2 regions of the Sphingomonas sp. PvP018 genome follow, and region 2 is predicted to be linked to the other one. Evidence: predicted binding sites of a transcription regulator. Region 2 holds the regulator's gene; the other holds the start of a gene.
The links. Region 2 encodes LexA, which represses DNA repair genes until DNA is damaged. Its sites were predicted from a motif close to GTTCCNCNCTTGTTCT; they were not measured.
Positions count from the first base shown of each region.

Region 1 (9,058 bases), 1.1 Mb from region 2:
TCGATTTCGTCGGCGATGCGCCGATGATCGCGCATAATGCGAGCTTCGATTTCTCGTTTCTCAACGGCGAACTCGTCAAATGCGGACGGCCGATCATTCACCTGAACCGGATGATCGATACGCTGCAGATCGCCCGCAGCCGTCATCCGGGCGCGAAGCACTCGCTTGATGCGCTGTGCTCGCGGTTCGGGATCGATCGGAGTCACCGCGTTCTCCACGGCGCGCTGCTTGACGCGCAGCTTCTGGCGCAGGTCTATGTCGAGCTGTTGGGTGGTCGCCAGATCGGTCTCGGCCTGCTCAGCGAGCGGACCGTCACCGCTGCGACTCCGGTCGTCGCACCGGCGCCTCGTGTCGTTCGGCAACCGCGTGTTTTCACGGTCAGCGAGGGAGACCTTGCGGCCCATGCCGCGTTTATGAAGGGGATCAAGGATCCGATTTGGGGGGCCGTGGCGTCCGGATGACGCCGGGCGGACGGAGCCAATAGGACCGTCCGATGAGAAGGAGACGATAATGGATATCCGGATTTCTGGTCATCAGGTCGCCACTGGCGATGCGCTCAACAGCCATGTGGAAGACCGACTCCAGGGTATCGCCGACAAGTATTTCTCGCGCGCCATTTCCGCCGAGGTCACGTTCGGCAAGGGGCCGCATGATGCCGGCTTCAAATGCGATATCGTCGCGCATGTCATGAAGGGGCTGGTGCTCAAGGGCCATGCCGATGCCTATGACGCCCGTGCCGCGTTCGACAGCGCCGCGGCCAAGATCGAAACCCAGCTTCGCCGCTATATGCGTCGCCTCAAGGATCGCCATGCCGGTGAAGCCGTGGCGATCGCGGAAAGCAACGGCTATGACAATGCAAGCTATACGCTGTTTCAGGAGCAGGTCACCGAGGACGATGCCCCCGATGCGCCCCTGATCATTGCCGAGACGCGCGTCGACATTCCCGAGGCCAGCGTATCCGACGCGGTGATGATGCTGGATCTTCGCAATACAGCCGCATTATTGTTCATGAATGCGGGTACTGGCGCGCATAACATGGTCTACCGCCGCGGTGACGGCACGATCGGCTGGGTCGAACCGCAACGCTCCGCATCCGCCGCACCCTAATAGAGCGCGCGAGCCGCAACAGCTGTTGTGACGCTGCGCTTTACGCCCCCGTGCGAACCGTTAAGGCGGGGCGTGCGGGGGCGCTTTTGAGACATGAACAGCATGAATGACTTCAGTGATATGCTGCGTCCGGACGCGGTCCTGACCGGCATGGTCGCGGCAAACAAAAAGGCCGTGCTTCACCATGTCGCCACGCTTGCTGCCGACATTGTCGAAGGCGACGCAAAAACTATCGCGGACCGTCTGATTGCCCGCGAAAAGCTGGGCTCGACGGGATTTGGCGGTGGTGTCGCGATTCCGCATGCCAAACTCGACGGACTGACGCAGGTCACGGCTGTGTTCGCGCGACTGGCGCAGCCGATCGATTTTCAGGCCGTCGACGATCTGCCCGTCGATCTCGTCTTCATGCTGTTGTCGCCGACCGATGCCGGCGTGGTTCATCTGAAGGCACTGGCGCGGATATCGCGCCGGCTGCGCGACAAGCTGTTCCTCGACAAGCTGCGCGGTGCGGGCTCGACCGATGCGCTTTATGCGCTGTTCACCGCCGATGCGGTTCGCGATGCCGCCTGAACTGGCCTCCGCCGGCGCCGAGGCGCATTTTCGCGCGCTGGAATCGCTCTACGCCTGTGCGCCGATCAACCGCTTCTTCGAATCCACGCTCGAGATACCGGAGGCCGGCGTTGCGCGGATCCGGTTCACGATCGACGAACGTCATTATCATGCCGGCGGTGCCGCGCACGGGACGAGCTATTTCAAGATGCTCGACGATGCCGCCTTCTATGCCGCCAACAGTCTCGTCACCGATCGCTTTCTCCTGACGACCGCGTTCAACCTGTTGCTGACCCGCCCGTTAAAGGCGGGGCCGGTCATCGCCGAAGGCCGCTGGATCAGCGGGAAGCGCCGCGTGTTCGTCGCCGATGCCCGGCTGATCGATGCCGAGGGGGAGGAGGCGGCGCGGGGCACGGGCACGTTCATGCGCTCGCGGATCGCCCTGGCCGGGCTTCCCGGATATCGCGTCTCGCCGCGCCCCCTGCCGTGATGGTCCTGCGATGAGTGGCCGGCTTCCCAGCGGCGTCCTCGTCAGTGCGCTGCTCCGACGGGTCAACGATGCCGGCGGTTTCGGCGCGGTGCTCGCCAAAGGGGACGCGCAGGGCGGCGCGATCCTCGTGATCGCCATCGACCGTGGTGCCCTGCCCCGCCTGCTCGAGCGCGGAATCGGCGCCGACGGGCGAACGGCGCTGATCGACTCGACTCCGGCCGAAGATCTCGACGGCTATTGGCGTCGACGGCGGTCGAGCGATCCGGATCTCTGGGTGATCGAGGTGGATGTCGCAGCGGCGGAACGGTTCGCCGCTGAAACGATCCTCGCCAATTGACTCCAAAGTCCCCCCGATAGAGGGGATATTCAACATTGATTGGCGTTGTGCTGGGACGGGTGCGATCCGGATCAGTTACGCAGTCGGGGGGATGCCTGGACGATCGGCTCGTACGATTGGTTCCGTGGTCCAACCGCATCTGAATAAGTTTGAATGACGATTTTGCAGCGGGCCGCAACGATTGCGGTCATGACCTTCTCTCTCGCCGGCCTGTTCGGCAACAGCGCGCCCAGCCAGGCGACCGGCGTCGATCGCTCGACCGCCAGCCTTACCGCACTCGCAAATCTAAACGCCCTCTCCTCTCAGAATGTTCCGCAGATCGTTCCCGCCGTGACGCCCGTCACCGCCGTCGAGCCCGCTGCACAGACCGCCGTCCCGACGTCGGCCGAAATCGAAGACGAAGAATTCGAAACGCTCGCCCAGGCCGTTGCCGCGCAGGATAGCGCCGCCGCCGACGAAGCGCTCCAGTGCCTTGCCGGCGCCATCTATTTTGAATCCAAGGGCGAGCCGCTCACCGGTCAGCTCGCCGTCGCCGAAGTCATCATCAACCGCGCCAAGTCGGGTCGTTTCCCCGCCGACGTCTGCGACGTCGTCAAGCAGCGCGGCCAGTTCAGCTTTGTTCGCGGCGGCCAGATCCCCGCGATCAACAAGGGCACGTCGTACCGCACCGCCATCGCCGTCGCGAAAGTCGCACTGGCCGATGCGTGGAACAGCCCGGCCGAGAAGGCACTGTATTTCAATACCGCCGATCGCCGCCCTGCGGGCCGCGTCATCAAGGTCGCTTCGATCGGCAACCACGTCTTCTATCGCTGATCGACAGCCGATCCGGACAGGATCCGGTTCATGATCAGCATACCACTTGCATCGCCAACCCTATAAACAATCCGTGAACGCGCTTGCGTCGTTCGCGGATTGTTCTATTTCTGGCGCATGCTCGACAGCCCCCCGGACTCCTGCATCGACGAACCCGGATCACCCCTATGTGCCGCCGATGTGGCACGCGGCGTGATCCGGATGTTGTTGCGCCACGACCTGACCGCGATGGCTGAGGTTCCCCTCGACGGGGGGCGTCGCGCCGATCTGATGGCGATCGATGCCCGCGGGCAGATCGTCGTCGTCGAGATCAAGGTGTCGCGCGCGGATCTGGTGGGGGATGGCAAATGGCCCGAATATCTCGGGCATTGCGATCGCTATTTCTGGGCGGTGCCGGCCGGGTTCGACATGCGGCCGCTGCAGGGGGCGGCGTTTCTGCCCGAACGTACCGGGATCATCGTCGCCGATCGCTATGACGCCGCGATCGTCCGTGAGGCGCACACGACCCCCCTGCCCGCGCATGTCCGCAAGCGCTGCACTTTAGCCTTTGCGAGACGCGCCGCACGCCGCCTGATCGCACAGGTCGATCCCGACGCCGCCGGTCTCGCCTTCTGATCCGGCTGGCGGCTGATCCTCCCGATACGCGGCAGGATCAGCCGCCCGGCGACGTGATCGTCAGAATTTCGGTCCCGAAACTGCCTTGCGGGTCTTCTTCGGCGCATCGGCCAGCAGCTTGGTCACCACGACGTTGCGGCCGTCCTGCTTGGCATAATCGCGGGCCGACATGCCGGCGATGATATCCGCCTGATCGGGATCGGCATTTTCGTTGAGCAGCACGCGGATCATGGCAACGTCGCGGCGCTGAACGGCGCGGATCAACGGAGTCTCTCCTGCCGAATTGGCAAGGTTCGGATTGGCGCCGGCGGCGGTCAGGATCGGGATCATGTCGGTCTGGCCGAGCGTCACCGCGAGCAGCAGCGGCGTGTTGCCCTTGCCGTCGCGCAGATTGGCGTCGGCGCCTTTCTGCAGCAGGAACCGCAGATAGGTCTCGTCGGCACGTTTGATGACGATGTGCAGCGCGCCCTCACCCGTCGAGACGTCGCGCGCATTGACGATGCTGCTGCCCGGACGTCCGAGCATTTCGAGCACCTCGTTGTTCTTCGACTCGCGCACCGCGTTCAGGAATTTATATCCCTCCGACTGATTCTGCGCATGCGCGGCACGCGGGGCGATCACAGTGGCGGCGGGAAGCGCGATCACGGCTCCCATCAACAGGGCGCCCATGGTCTTGGCGCCCGTCGTCAGGGCGGGGCACTGGCGGATATACGACATCGATAGATCCTCGGGACGCGGGTGATGTGCGACGCTTGCGCCGCACGGGCTAACAGATCAAGGCTGGCTGTATCATGACCAATCGACGCCCCGCCCTTCTCGCCGCCCTCGCGCTCGCGGCGTGCAGCCCCTCTGCGCCCGATACGAGCGCGGCGCCCGCGACGCCGCCGCTTGCCGGGGCGCGGATCGGCGGGCCGTTCACGCTCGTCGATCAGGACGGGCAACAGGTCAGCGACCGCCGGTTCGCGGGCAAATACCGGATCATGTATTTCGGCTACACCTTCTGTCCCGATGTCTGTCCGACCGACATGCAGACGATCGGCGGCGCGATGAAACTGCTCGAGGCCAGCGATCCGGCGCTTGCGGCGCGGATCGTGCCGATCTTCGTGACCGTCGATCCGACGCGCGACACCCCTGCGGTCGTCAAGCAGTTCGTCACCGCCTTTCATCCGCGCATCGTCGGGCTCACCGGCAGTCCCGCGGCGATCGAGACGGTGAAGAAGGAATTCGCGATCTTCTCGGCCAAGGGGGATGCCGCGCCCGGTGGCGGTTACCTCGTAAATCACTCGCGTCAGGCCTATCTGATGGATCCGGACGGCAAGCCTCTCGCGCTGCTGCCACAGGATAAGGGACCACAGGCCTTGGCCGATGACATCAAGCGCTGGGCCCGATGAGCGCCAGATTCTGGGAAGACACGCCGATCGAGAAGCTCGACCGCGGCCAATGGGAAGCCCTGTGCGATGGTTGTGGCAAATGCTGCATCCACAAGCTCGAGGACGAGGATACCGGCGAGCTCGTCGCGACCAATGTGTCGTGCCGGCTGCTCGACCGGCGCAGCGGGCAGTGTTCGGACTATCGGCACCGCCACGCCTATGTCGCAGAATGCGTGCGGCTGACGACGTCGAATGTCCGCGATATCGACTGGCTGCCCTCGACCTGCGCCTACCGCCTGCGCGCGGCGGGCGAGCAGCTTCCCGAGTGGCATTATCTCGTCTGCGGCGACCGCGAGGCGGTCCACCGCGCCAAACAGTCGGTCCGCGGCTGGACGATCAGCGAGGACGAGGCCGGTGAGCTCGAATATCACGTGATCGACCGCGAACTCTGACGCGGTGATCGACGGCCTCGAGATCATCCGGCATCCGCGCGCACGCCGGGCACGGTTGTCGATCGATCCCGCCAGCGGCCGCGCCCGGCTCGTCCTGCCCAAGCGGGCGGCCTTGAAGCAGGCGCTGGCCTGGGCGGAGGAGAAAGCAGACTGGATCGCCGAACAGCGCGCGCGGCTGCCGCGGCCGCAGCCCTTCGTTCCCGATGCGGTTGTGATGGTCGCCGATGAGCCGGTGACGATCGCGTGGACCCCGGGCAGCCGCCGCACGGTGGTCCGCGACGGCGCGATCCTGTCATTGTCCGGTCCCGTCGAGACGATTGCGCGCCGTGTCGAGGCATGGCTCAAGCGTACCGCGCTGGACCTGCTTGACCAGGAAACCGCCGAATATGCCGCCAAGGCGGGGGTGAGCGTCACGCAGGTCGCGATCGGCGATGCCAGGGGCCGCTGGGGCAGCTGCGCGTCGAGCGGGGTGATCCGCTACAGCTGGCGGCTGATCCTCGCCCCCGGCTTCGTACGGCGGGCAACGGTGGCACATGAGGTCGCCCACCGCGTCCACATGAACCACGCGCCCGCCTTCCACGCGCTCGTCGCCGATCTCTATGGTGAGGACCCCACCCCTGCGCGCGTCTGGCTACGCACGCATGGCGCGGCGCTTCACTGGGTCGGTCGATCGTCCTGAAAGCGATCGCGCGAACTCTCGCGTGACCAGTCCCGCTGGGGCGCGCGCGGCTGCGGCGCGACGGGATCGCGCCGGGGTGCGTCCCGGCCCGTTACCCTGTCGATCCAGTCCTGGTTCAACTGCTGCTGCGGCACCTGCGGAGGTTGGTCGGACGGGTCCGCATCGGGGCGCGGTATCGGCTCGCCCGCCGGGGCATCGCTTGGCATATCCGGAACACCGCCAGGCTCGATCGGATTGCCATTCTCGTCGACCATCATCTGGCCGTTGTCGGGCTGGCCGAAATAGCTCTCCTCATCGGGTTCGAGCTGCCATTCGGGCAAGGTCACCTGCGTATCGAACTGCTCGATCGGGCGATTGGCCGTGGCGGGCTTCATGAACGCGGCCCAGGCGCGCGCCGGTGCCGTACCACCGTGCAGTCCCGAGATCGGCTTGGCATCGTCGCGGCCCATCCAGACGCCGGTGGTGATGCCGCTCGAGAAGCCGAGGAACCAGCCATCCTTCGACGAACTCGTCGTGCCCGTCTTGCCCGCCACCGGGCGGCCGATCTGCGCGGCGCGCCCGGTGCCGGTGTTGACCGCGGTCTGCAGAAGGTCGGTCATCTCGGCGGCGACATAGGGGGCGACGAGGACGTGGCTGCGATCGACCTCATGCGTGTAGATCGTTTGGCCGTTCGCGGTCACGCGGGTGATGCCATAGGGGGTCACCGCGACGCCCTTGCTCGCGACGCTGGCAAAGGCACGCGTCATGTCGATCACGCGGACCTCCGACGTGCCCAGCACCATCGAGGGATGCGTGTTGACCGTCGTCGTGATCCCGAACCGCCGCGCCATGTCCGCGACCGTCGTGAAGCCGACCTCCTGCCCCAGCTTGGCCGCGACGGTGTTCAGCGAATAGGCAAAGGCCGTGCGCAGGCTGACGGCGCCGGAATTGCGCCGCGAATCGTTGCGCGGGCTCCATCCGTCGATCGTCACGGGTTCGTCGACGATCGAATCCTCGGGCTTGTGCCCGGCCTCGAGCGCGGCGAGATACACGAACAGCTTGAACGCCGAACCCGGCTGGCGCACCGCCTGCGTCGCGCGGTTGTAGATCGACGAGACATAGTCCTTGCCGCCGACCATCGCCTTGACCGCGCCATCGCGGTCGAGTGACACCAGCGCGCCTTGCGCACCCGCGGGGGCATTCGCCCGGATCGCGGCATCGGCATCGCGCTGCATCGAGAGGTCGAGCGTCGTCCACACCTCGAGCGGTGCCTCGGTCTCGTCGATCAGCGTGTCGAGCTGCGGCAAGGCCCAGTCGGTGAAGTAGCGGACGCTGTTCTGCTTCGGCTCGGGCGCCAGTTTGAGCCCCTGCACATCGGCATCGGCGGCCTCGCCCGCGCTGATGACGCCGGTTTCCGCCATCGTCTTCAGCACGACGCCCGCGCGGCCCATCGCCGCCTCGGCATCGGCAGTCGGCGAATAATTGGACGGTGCCTTGACGAGCCCGGCGATCACCGCCGCTTCGGCCAGCGACAGGCGGTCCGCCCCGTGGCCGAAGAACTTGCGCGACGCGGCGTCGATCCCGTAGGCGCCGCCGCCATAATAGACCTTGTTGAGGTAGAGTTCGAGAATCTGGTCCTTGCTGAACTTGCGCTCGAGCGCGAACGCCAGGATCCATTCGCGGAACTTGCGCCCGAACTTCTTCTGGTTGTTGAGGAAGACGTTACGCGCGAGCTGCTGCGTGATCGTCGACCCGCCCTGCGTCCAGCGCCCGCGATCGAACCGTACCTTGACCGAGCGTGCGATCCCGACCGGATCGACGCCGAGATGCGATCGGAACCGACGATCCTCGACCGCGACGGTCGCGTCGCGCATCACCGCGGGGATCTGACCATAGGAAAGCCATTCGCCGAAACTCGGCCCCATCGACACGATCACGCTGCCATCGGCGGCATGTACCCGGATCATCTGGCCGTTGGGCGAGGATTTGAGGCTTTCGAAGCTCGGCAGCTGCGCGCGGGCGATATAGATCGCGATCACCAGCGCGCCGAGCGCGAGGATGGCAATACCGGCGAGAACCTTCAGGAGGAGGACAAACCGGCGGCGCCATGAGGAGCGAGGCCGAGAGGGGCGGGAAGCGGGACGCGCGCGAGCCATGAAGGGTCGACGAAATACGCCTTAACCGCGGCGCCGACAAGCGGTTCGCGTGTGCGCCCGCGGGACGCGCACTCCGCCCGGCGTTTCGTCGACAGTATTCATCGCCGCGCGACGGCGCGTCACGCGCTGATCCGCGTCGCCTGCGCGAGCATTCGGATCAGTACGGGATGCGCGAAGGGGATCAGCCGGGCGGCACCGCGGCTTTCGGCCACCCGGCGCACCGCGCCCGCCACCCCGATCGGCCGCGCGAGCGTCCGCGCCAGCTGCTGCTGCCATGCCGCCGCACCCCGTGCCCCGTCGGTGCGATAGGCGCGCGCGGCGGCGAGTCCGCTGGCCATCGCAATGCCCATGCCCTCGCCCGCCAGCGAGGGGATCACCCCCGCCTGATCGCCCAGCCTGTACTGCCCCGCCTGCCCCGTCGTCTGGCGCCAGCCATAGGGGACGTTGGCAATCGCATCGATCGTCGCATCCGGCGCGATCGCGGCGACCCATTCGCCAAGTGCCGGCATCG
Region 1 covers NZ_JAGIOU010000001.1:2,545,899-2,554,956, forward strand. The annotation lists gene dnaQ (DNA polymerase III subunit epsilon) at 1-461, shown strand, start outside; gene raiA (ribosome-associated translation inhibitor RaiA) at 511-1,107, shown strand; gene J3A66_RS11135 (PTS sugar transporter subunit IIA) at 1,210-1,677, shown strand; gene J3A66_RS11140 (PaaI family thioesterase) at 1,667-2,146, shown strand; gene J3A66_RS11145 (DUF1491 family protein) at 2,157-2,483, shown strand; gene J3A66_RS11150 (cell wall hydrolase) at 2,814-3,296, shown strand; gene J3A66_RS11155 (MmcB family DNA repair protein) at 3,414-3,911, shown strand; gene J3A66_RS11160 (ankyrin repeat domain-containing protein) at 3,972-4,628, opposite strand; gene J3A66_RS11165 (SCO family protein) at 4,703-5,302, shown strand; gene J3A66_RS11170 (YcgN family cysteine cluster protein) at 5,299-5,733, shown strand; gene J3A66_RS11175 (SprT family zinc-dependent metalloprotease) at 5,738-6,412, shown strand; gene J3A66_RS11180 (PBP1A family penicillin-binding protein) at 6,388-8,547, opposite strand; gene J3A66_RS11185 (FAD-dependent monooxygenase) at 8,667-9,058, opposite strand, start outside.
Region 1: a site for LexA is predicted at 3,387-3,402, ahead of J3A66_RS11155 (MmcB family DNA repair protein). Genes of this name have one in related genera too.

Region 2 (9,058 bases):
GATATAGGTCAGCTTCGACTGGCACGAGGCGGTCGAAGTGAAGCCCGGATCATAGGTGAAATTGTCGGTCTGCGCGTACAGCTTGCGGATATCGATGACATCGGGGCCGACCGTACCGGACATGACCGGATAATCGAATTCCTTGCCGTCGACCTTGAGGTTTGCGGTCTCGCTCATGCTTGTATCCTTCCTCGAAATCTTATCAGTCTGCCATCCGGTCGGCGATCCGACCGAGGCTCTCGTCACGCCCGAGCAGGTCGAGCACATCGAATATTCCCGGCGACGTCTTGCGACCGGTCAGCGCGGCGCGAAGGGGTTGTGCAACCTGCCCGAGCTTTAGGCTTCGCGCTTCGGCCACGCGCCGTACCGCGCCTTCGAGCGCTTCCGTATCCCACTTGTCGAGCGCGTCAAGTTCAGCATGCGCGTTCGTCAGAATCGCACTCGCTTCACCCTGCAAAAGGCTCGCTGCGGCGTCATCCATCGCCAAAGGTCGCTGGCTGAACAGGAAATTCGAACCTTCGGCGAGTTCGTTCAGGTTCGCTGCACGTGGCTTCAGGACCGGCATGGCGCGAGTCAGAAGGTCGAGTCCGCCATCGGGCAGGGCATGGCCGAGCCGATCGGCGGCGAGCTGGGCCAGACGCGCATCATCGGCCTCGCGAATATAGTGGCCGTTCAGATTCTCGAGCTTCTTCAGGTCGAAGCGCGAGGGCGACTTGCCGACGCCCGACAGGTCGAACCACTCGACCGCCTGTTCGCGGCTGATGATCTCGTCGTCACCGTGCCCCCAGCCGAGCCGCAGCAGGTAATTGTCGAACGCCTCGGGCAGGATGCCCATCTCGTCGCGATAGGCCTCGATGCCGACCGCGCCGTGCCGCTTGGACAGCTTGGCACCATCGGGGCCGTGGATCAGCGGGATGTGCGCATAGATCGGATCGGGCCAGCCGCCCTCGATCGCGTCCATCGCGCGGTAGATCGGCAGCTGGCGGAACGCGTTGTTGAGGTGATCGTCACCGCGGATGACGTGGGTAACACCCATGTCGTGATCGTCGACGACGACCGCGAGCATATAGGTCGGCGTGCCATCGGAGCGGAGGAGGACGAGATCGTCGATTTCCTCGTTGCGGACCGTCACCGATCCCTGGACGCGATCCTCGATCGTGACCGCACCCTCCTGCGGCGCGCGCAGGCGGACGACATGGGGAAGATCGGGGGCCTCGCTCGCTGGACGATCGCGCCACGGGCTGCGAATGCGAAGCGGCTTCTTGGCCGCCTGCGCCTCGGCGCGCATCGCCGCGATCTCGTCATTGGTCATGTAGCAGCGATAGGCGTGACCGGCCTCGACCATCTGGTGCGCGACGCGGGCGTGGCGATCGGCGCCGGCGAACTGCATGACGACGTCGCCGTCCCAGTCGATCCCCAGCCAGCGCATGCCGTCGATGATCGCGTCGATCGCCGGCTGGGTCGACCGCACGCGGTCGGTATCCTCGATACGCAGCAGGAATTTGCCGCCGTTCGCCTTGGCGAACAGCCAGTTGAACAACGCAGTGCGCGCGCCGCCAAGATGCAGGAACCCCGTCGGCGACGGAGCGAAACGAGTAACCACGGGTGCGGCCGAAACGACGGCATCCGTATCAGATATTGCGCCCAACCGCGGGTGCTCCCAGACTGTAGAAACGATGGCCGGATCAGCCGTCGCCGCCTCTAGCATGCGTCCCCGGCGGCGACAAATGGGCGTGCCGCCCTGGATGGCGGAGCCGGGCCGGGCGATCGAACGCTGGCTGGAGGCGGAGCGCGACCAGCTCATAACATGGCTGCCGGTCGGGCTTGGCGGCGGCATCGCACTGTGGTTCGTGCTGCCCGATCCCGTGGCATGGGGCACCGCGATCCTTTTGCTGGCTGCCGGCGGTTTGGCCGGACTTGCGGCGGGGCGCGGCGGGCGCGCGGCGCGAATGCTCGCGATCGGCGCGATTGCGGCGGCGCTCGGCATCGGGCTGATCTGGGTGCGATCGGACCGCGTGGCGGCACCGGTGCTCGCGGGGCCGACATTCGTGCAGCTGTCGGCGCGGGTCGAGACGATCGAACCGCTCGTCGCGCGCCGGCTTGTGCGGTTGACGGTGCGGCCGGTCGGGCCGGGGCAGGACGCCGATGGCGCGCCGGTTGCGTTGCCCGGCCGCGTCCGCATCAACCTGGCAGAGGCGGATGCGCCGGCGACGCTGGGGATCGGCGCGACGATAAGGCTGCGCGCGCGACTCATGCCGCCGCCCTTGCCCGCGGTGCCCGGCGCCTATGACTTTGCGCGCGTCGCCTGGTTCGGCGCGATCGGCGCGACGGGGCGGGGCTTTTCGCCTGTGGTGGTAGCAGAGCCGGGCCGCGGTGGCGCGGGGGTCCGGGTGGCGTTGTCGCGGCACATCGTCGCGCAACTCGACGGGAGCGCGGGCGGGATCGCCGCAGCGCTGGCGACCGGCGACGTCGGCGCGATCAGCGACGCGGATGCGGAGGCGATGCGGCGCGCCGGGCTGGCGCATCTCCTGTCGGTGAGCGGCCTCCACATCACCGCCGCGGTCGCGGCGACGATGCTGATCGTGCTGCGGCTGCTCGCGCTCAGCCCGTGGCTCGCCCTCCACACGCGACTGCCGTTGATCGCCGCGCTTGCCGGTGCGGCGGCGGCGATCGGCTACACCGTGCTGACGGGCAGCCAGGTGCCGACAATCCGCTCGTGCGTCGCGGCGTTGCTGGTGCTGGTCGCGCTGGCGATGGGGCGCGAGGCGATGACGTTGCGGCTGGTCGCGACGGGGGCGATCGCGGTGATGCTCGCGCTGCCCGAATCGCTCGCCGGGCCGAGCTTCCAATTGTCGTTCGCCGCAATCACCGCGATCATCGCGTTGCACGAGCATCCCGTCGTCCGTGCCACGTTCGCGCCGCATGACGAGGGCCGCGGCAGGCGCCTCTTGCGCGGCGCCGCGTCGCTGCTGCTGACCGGGCTCGTCGTCGAGGCGGCGCTGATGCCGATCGCAGTCTATCATTTCCACAAGGCCGGGCTGTACGGCGCGGTCGCCAATATCGTCGCGATCCCGCTGACCACGTTTGTCGTGATGCCGTTCGAGGCGCTGGCGCTGCTGCTCGACACGATCGGGATTGGCGCGCCCGCCTGGTGGCTGGTCCAGCATGCGCTCGACGCGCTGCTGTGGCTCGCGCGCGGCGTGGCGCATGCACCGGGCGCGGTCCGCGCGCTGCCGGCGGTTCCCGATGGGGCGTTTGCGCTGATGGTCGGCGGCGGGGTGTGGATCGCGCTGTGGCGGACGCGGTGGCGACGGATCGGAATGCTGCCCTTGGCGATTGGCGCGATCTGGGCGCTGACGACGCCGTCACCCGATATACTGGTCACGGGCGATGGTCGCCATGTCGCGGTCCGGACCGCCGCCGGGCTCGCGCTGCTTCGCGATCGGGCGGGGGATTATGTCCGCGATACACTGGCGGAGAATGGCGGGGTCGATGGTGAGCCGCTGCTGCTCGCGGATCAGCCCGACGCGCGGTGCAGCCGCGACCTGTGCCTGACCGATGTCGTCGCCCACGGCCGGGCTTGGCGCGTGCTGGCCACGCGCAGCGTTTACCGGGTGCCGATCGCGGAGATGGTTGCCGCCTGCCGGCGCGCGGACATCGTCATCAGCGAGCGCGGGCTGCCGCGCGGTTGTACGCCGCGATGGCTGAAGCTCGACCGGTCGATGCTCGCGCGGACCGGGGGGATCGCGTTGACGTTGACCACGGGGCGGATGGTGACGGTGCTCAATCCGGGGGACCGGCACCCGTGGCGCGATCCACCGACGCTGGCGCGGCCAATGCGACGGTTCGGGGCGGCGGGCGATCAGCATGGGCTGGCCGGGGGGGCGGCGTCGGTCCGGTTTCGGGTGCCGGCTCGGGGGTGGTCAGAGCGATAGGTCGCGATTGGGTATGTCGGGTCATGATCCTGCGAAAGTGGGGCCTCCGATTGGGAGGGCCGCAATTCCGAAACGCGGACGATGGTGCCTGGGGCCGTTGGTCACGAACGCCACTGCCGGTTGCGTGGCGGTGATGACCGCCAGCGCCACCCGGCATTCGTCAGTCGTAGCGGCGCAGGATACCCGACAGCTTGCCCTGAACCCGGACCTGTGCGGGCGCATAACGCTGCGGGTCATAGGCGCGGTTGGCCGGGTCGAGCCGGACCATTGCGCCTTCGCGGCGGAAATATTTCAGCGTCGCTTCGCTGTCCTCGATCAGCGCGACCACGATTTCGCCGTCGCGGGCGATCTCGGTACGGCGGATCAGCGCATAATCGCCGTCGAGGATGCCGGCTTCGACCATCGAGTCCCCCGAAACCTCCAGCGCATAATGCTCGCCGGTGCCGAGCAATGCGGCCGGAACGGCGAGCATCGAACTGCCTTCAAAGGCTTCGATCGGGACGCCGGCGGCGATCCGGCCGTGCAGCGGGATCTCGACGACGTCGTTCGCCGCGATGCGGGCGGGCGACGCGGGCGTGGCGCTGGCCGTGTCCGGCGCAGATACGGTGCCGGCCGATGCCGCAGCCGCCTTCGGCCCCGACTTCGCCGCAGTCTGTGCGATTGCAGCCTCGGGACGCTCGGGCATCCGCAGCACTTCGAGCGCGCGCGCCCGGTTGGGCAGGCGCCGGATGAAGTTGCGCTCTTCAAGCGCGCTGATCAGACGGTGCACGCCCGATTTCGATTTCAGGTCGAGCGCGTCCTTCATCTCCTCGAACGAGGGCGACACGCCCGTCTCGGCAAGGCGGTCGTTGATGAAGCAGACAAGCTCGTGCTGCTTGCGCGTGAGCATAACGGTTCTCCGTCCGGAACAGACGAGGAACTTCTATGGAACACTTGCAGCTTCGTCAAGCGGTGACGTCACGCGATGACGAGGATTTCCGCCGAGTCGCCCGCCCTTGCCGCCGGCGCGTCGCCGTCGCGGACGATCAGGCAGGACGAGCGGGCGAGCGTCAGCAGCATCGAGCTGTCCTGGATGGTCGAGGCATAGGCGCGACCGTCGCGCAGTTCGGCGCGCATATAGTCGGTCCGCGACTGGTTGGGCGGAAGATCCTCGCCGAGCAGCGCGTGCGTCGTCTGCGGCAAGGGATCGCGCGCGCCGAGCATGTGCGCGACCACGGGGCGGACGAAGAGGATGGCGGTGACGAAGGCGGAGACCGGGTTGCCAGGTAGGCCGAGCAGCATCGTCCGCCCGAGCGCGCCCGCCATCATCGGCTTGCCCGGGCGCAGCGCGATCCGCCAGAAGTCGATTGCCCCGCCAGCCGCCTCGATCGCGGGGCGGACGAGGTCGTGATCGCCGACCGACGCGCCCCCCGTGGTCACGAGCAGATCGGCATCGACCCCGGCAAAGGCGTCACGCAGCGTGTCGAGCCGGTCGGGGAGGATTCCGAGATCGATAATGTCGACGGGCAGGTCGGCGAGCATCGCGGCGAGCATGATGCCGTTTGATTCCGGTAGCGGGACGGGGTCGCTGGTCGAGCCGGGCGGAACGAGCTCGTCCCCCGTCGCGGCGACCGCGACACGCAGCCGGCGGCCGACCGACAGCGTGCCGTGTCCGCCGGTCGCAGCGACCGCAATGCGCGCGGGCGTCAGCCGATCGCCGGCCGCGATCAGCCGCGTGCCGGTCGCGAAGTCGAGCCCCTTGCGGCGCGTGTTGCGGCCTTCAAAGGCGGGGCCTTCGCCGTCGAGTATCAGCCGGTCGCCGTCGCGTGCGGCCTCTTCCTGGACAAGGACGGTATCGGCGCCGGGCGGCATCGCCGCGCCGGTGAAGATGCGCGTCGCCTGTCCCGCGCCGACTGAACCGGTGAAGGGGCGGCCGGCCGCGCTCTCGCCGATGACCGTCCACGGCCCGGGCAGATCTGCATAGCGGATCGCATAGCCGTCCATCGCCGAGAGGTCGGTCGCGGGCTGGGTGCGGCGGGCGAGAATGTCCTCCGCCGCCCAGCGACCCATCGCCGAGCGCAGCGGCACGGTTTCGGCCGGCACGCGCGATGCCATGGCGAAGAGTCGGGACTGGGCTTCGGCGACGGGGACGAGAGGGCGCATGCGGGCTCCGTTCAGCGGGGCGATGAGGGTCTGCGCTGCTCGCACGAATGCCGGGGGGCGGAAAGCGGGCAACGCCGCGACCGGCAGGAGGCCGGTCGGTTATGTGATCAACGTACGAGGTGCGGCAGACGTTGCGGTAAGATGGGACGACATGGCCGGCGTTGCGCCGCACGCAAATCCTGTCGTCAGCGCGGGCAAAACGCGCTAGCCCTGTGGCGCAGGTCCGACGCAAGCCGGATCCGCACAGATCGCGTCGGTGCCCTTCGGGGCTTGAATGGGAATGCGGTGCGGGGTTCGCCCCAAGACCGCAGCTGTCCCTGCAACTGTAAGCGGCGAGCGACACGCACGCGCCCCCGGCGACGGGGGCAGCCACTGGGCTGATGGCCTGGGAAGGTGTGCGTCGAGCCTTGACCCGCGAGCCAGGAGACCTGCCGGCGTCTGGTCGCTCTTGTCCCGGTCCAGGGGGTGGCCGAGGCACGGTGAACGCCGTCTGAGCGACGACCATGCGGCGGGGGCCGCATCGGCGACGCATGCCGGCCGCTCAAGGCGTCCGGTCGGCGCGCGTCCCGGTCGTTCGCGGCAGGCCCCCGTCCTCGTCGGACGCCGGGGATGTGCCAATGACCAAGATCATGACCGGGCGGACTGCCGGTCGTTCGACGCGACACCGGATCGGCTGGATGTTCGCGATGCTGGTGGCGGCCAATATCGCCGCTTGGGGATGGGCGTTCGCGCTGTTCCAGGCGCAGCCGCTGATGCTGGGCACCGCGATGCTCGCCTGGGGGCTGGGGCTGCGGCATGCGGTCGACGCGGATCATATCGCGGCGATCGACAATGTGACGCGCAAGCTGATGCAGGACGGGCAACGGCCGATCGGGGTCGGCTTCTGGTTCGCGGTCGGTCATTCGGCGATCGTCCTGATCGCCGCGGTCGGAATCGCGCTGACCGCGAGCGCGCTGGCGCAGTTCGAGGCGTTCAAGCAGGCGGGCGGGGTGATCGCGACGCTGGTCTCCGCGCTGTTCCTGTTCACGATCGCGGCGATGAACCTGATCATCCTGCGATCGGTGTGGCGGACCTTCGGCCATGTCCGCGGCGGCGGGCGTTATGTCGAGGAGGATCTCGACCTGCTGCTCGGCAATCGCGGGCTGCTCGCGCGGCTGTTCCGGCCGATGTTCCGGCTGGTCACGCGCAGCTGGCACATGGCGCCGCTCGGCTTCCTGTTCGGGCTGGGGTTCGACACCGCGACCGAAGTCGCGATTCTCGGCCTGTCGGCGAGCCAGGCAGCGGACGGGCTGTCGATCGGCACGGTGCTGGTGCTGCCGGTGCTGTTCGCGACGGGCATGGCGCTGGTCGACAGTGCCGACGGGGTGGTGATGCTCGGCGCGTATGAATGGGCGTTCGTGAAGCCGATCCGCAAGCTGTATTACAACATCACGATCACGCTGATCTCGGCGATCGTCGCGATCGCGATCGGCGGGATCGAGACGCTCGCGCTGCTGGCGTCGAAGCTGGGCCTGAGCGGGGGCGTTTGGGACGTCGCCGCGACGCTGGGCGAGAATTTCAACGGGCTGGGCTTTGCGATCATCGCGCTGTTCGTGGCGTGCTGGGTGCTGAGTTTCGCGATCTACCGGTGGAAGCGGTTCGACGAGATCGAGGTGGTGCGGGGGTAACAGGCAGCGTCGTCATCCCGGGCTCGACCCGGAACCTGGAGCCAGACACCGGATCATGCACGGCCCTGGGTCCTGACTTTCGTCAGGATGACGGAGGTCAGGTGCATTGGCACAGTCCCCAAACTCCTCTAAACCCAACCCCGAGGTTTGGTTCTACCGAACCTCAACAGATCGCGCCGGTGCCCTTCGGGGCTTGAATGGGAATGCGGTGCGGGAGCTTTGCCTCCCAATGCCGCGGCTGTCCCTGCAACTGTAAGCGGTGAGCGAGACGCACAGGCCCCCGATGCGGGGGCAGCCACTGGGTCGCAGGACCTGGGAAGGCGTGCATCGAGCTTCGACCCGCGAGCCAGGAGACCTGCCAGCGTCATGGTCGCTCTTGCCTTGATCCAGGGGATGGTCGCGGCACGGTACTCCGTCTGAGCGACGAACGCGTGCGGCCGTCAGGTCGTGCGCGCGTGTGGCTGCGGGCGTCCGTCCGTCCGTGGCTGTCGTTCCGACGCCCGGAGAGTATCGCATGACCGACCCCCAGCCGACCCTGGCCAAGATTCCCGTTACCATCGTCACCGGGTTTCTCGGCGCGGGCAAGACCACGCTGATCAGCCACCTAATCCGCAACGCCGGGGGCCGGCGGCTCGCGGTGATCGTCAACGAATTCGGCACGCTCGGCATCGACGGCGATATCTTGAAGGGGTGCGCAATCCCCGATTGCCCGGCCGAAAATGTCGTCGAGCTCGCCAATGGCTGTATCTGCTGCACCGTCGCGGACGATTTCATCCCGACCGTCGAGACGTTGCTCGCGCTCGACCCGCGGCCCGACCATATCCTGATCGAGACGTCGGGGCTCGCCCTGCCCAAGCCTTTGCTCAAGGCGTTTGACTGGCCCGCGATCCGGTCGCGGATCACGGTCGACGGGGTGATCGCGCTTGCCGATGCGGAAGCGGTCGCCGCGGGACGGTTCGCGCCCGACCTCGCCGCGATCGAGGCACAGCGGCGTGCGGATCCGAGCGTCGATCACGAGACGCCGCTTGCCGAGGTGTTCGAGGACCAGCTCGCCTGTGCGGATCTGGTGCTGCTGACCAAGGCGGATCTGGCGGGCGAGGCGGGGGTGGCTGCGGCGCGCGCGGTGATCGCGGCGGAATCCGCGCGTGCGTTGCCGGTGATCGCGCTGACCGACGGGGTGATCGATCCGCGCGTCGTGCTGGGGCTGAACGCGGCGGCGGAGGACGACATCGCGGCGCGGCCGTCGCACCATGATGGCGCGGACGATCACGAGCATGACGATTTCGACAGCATGATAGTCGAACTTGGCGAGAT
Region 2 covers NZ_JAGIOU010000001.1:3,636,041-3,645,098, forward strand. The annotation lists gene J3A66_RS16285 (citrate synthase) at 1-177, opposite strand, end outside; gene gltX (glutamate--tRNA ligase) at 203-1,708, opposite strand; gene J3A66_RS16295 (ComEC/Rec2 family competence protein) at 1,728-3,935, shown strand; gene lexA (transcriptional repressor LexA) at 4,096-4,824, opposite strand; gene glp (gephyrin-like molybdotransferase Glp) at 4,893-6,077, opposite strand; cobalamin riboswitch at 6,315-6,528, shown strand; gene J3A66_RS16310 (HoxN/HupN/NixA family nickel/cobalt transporter) at 6,755-7,744, shown strand; cobalamin riboswitch at 7,905-8,122, shown strand; gene cobW (cobalamin biosynthesis protein CobW) at 8,259-9,058, shown strand, end outside.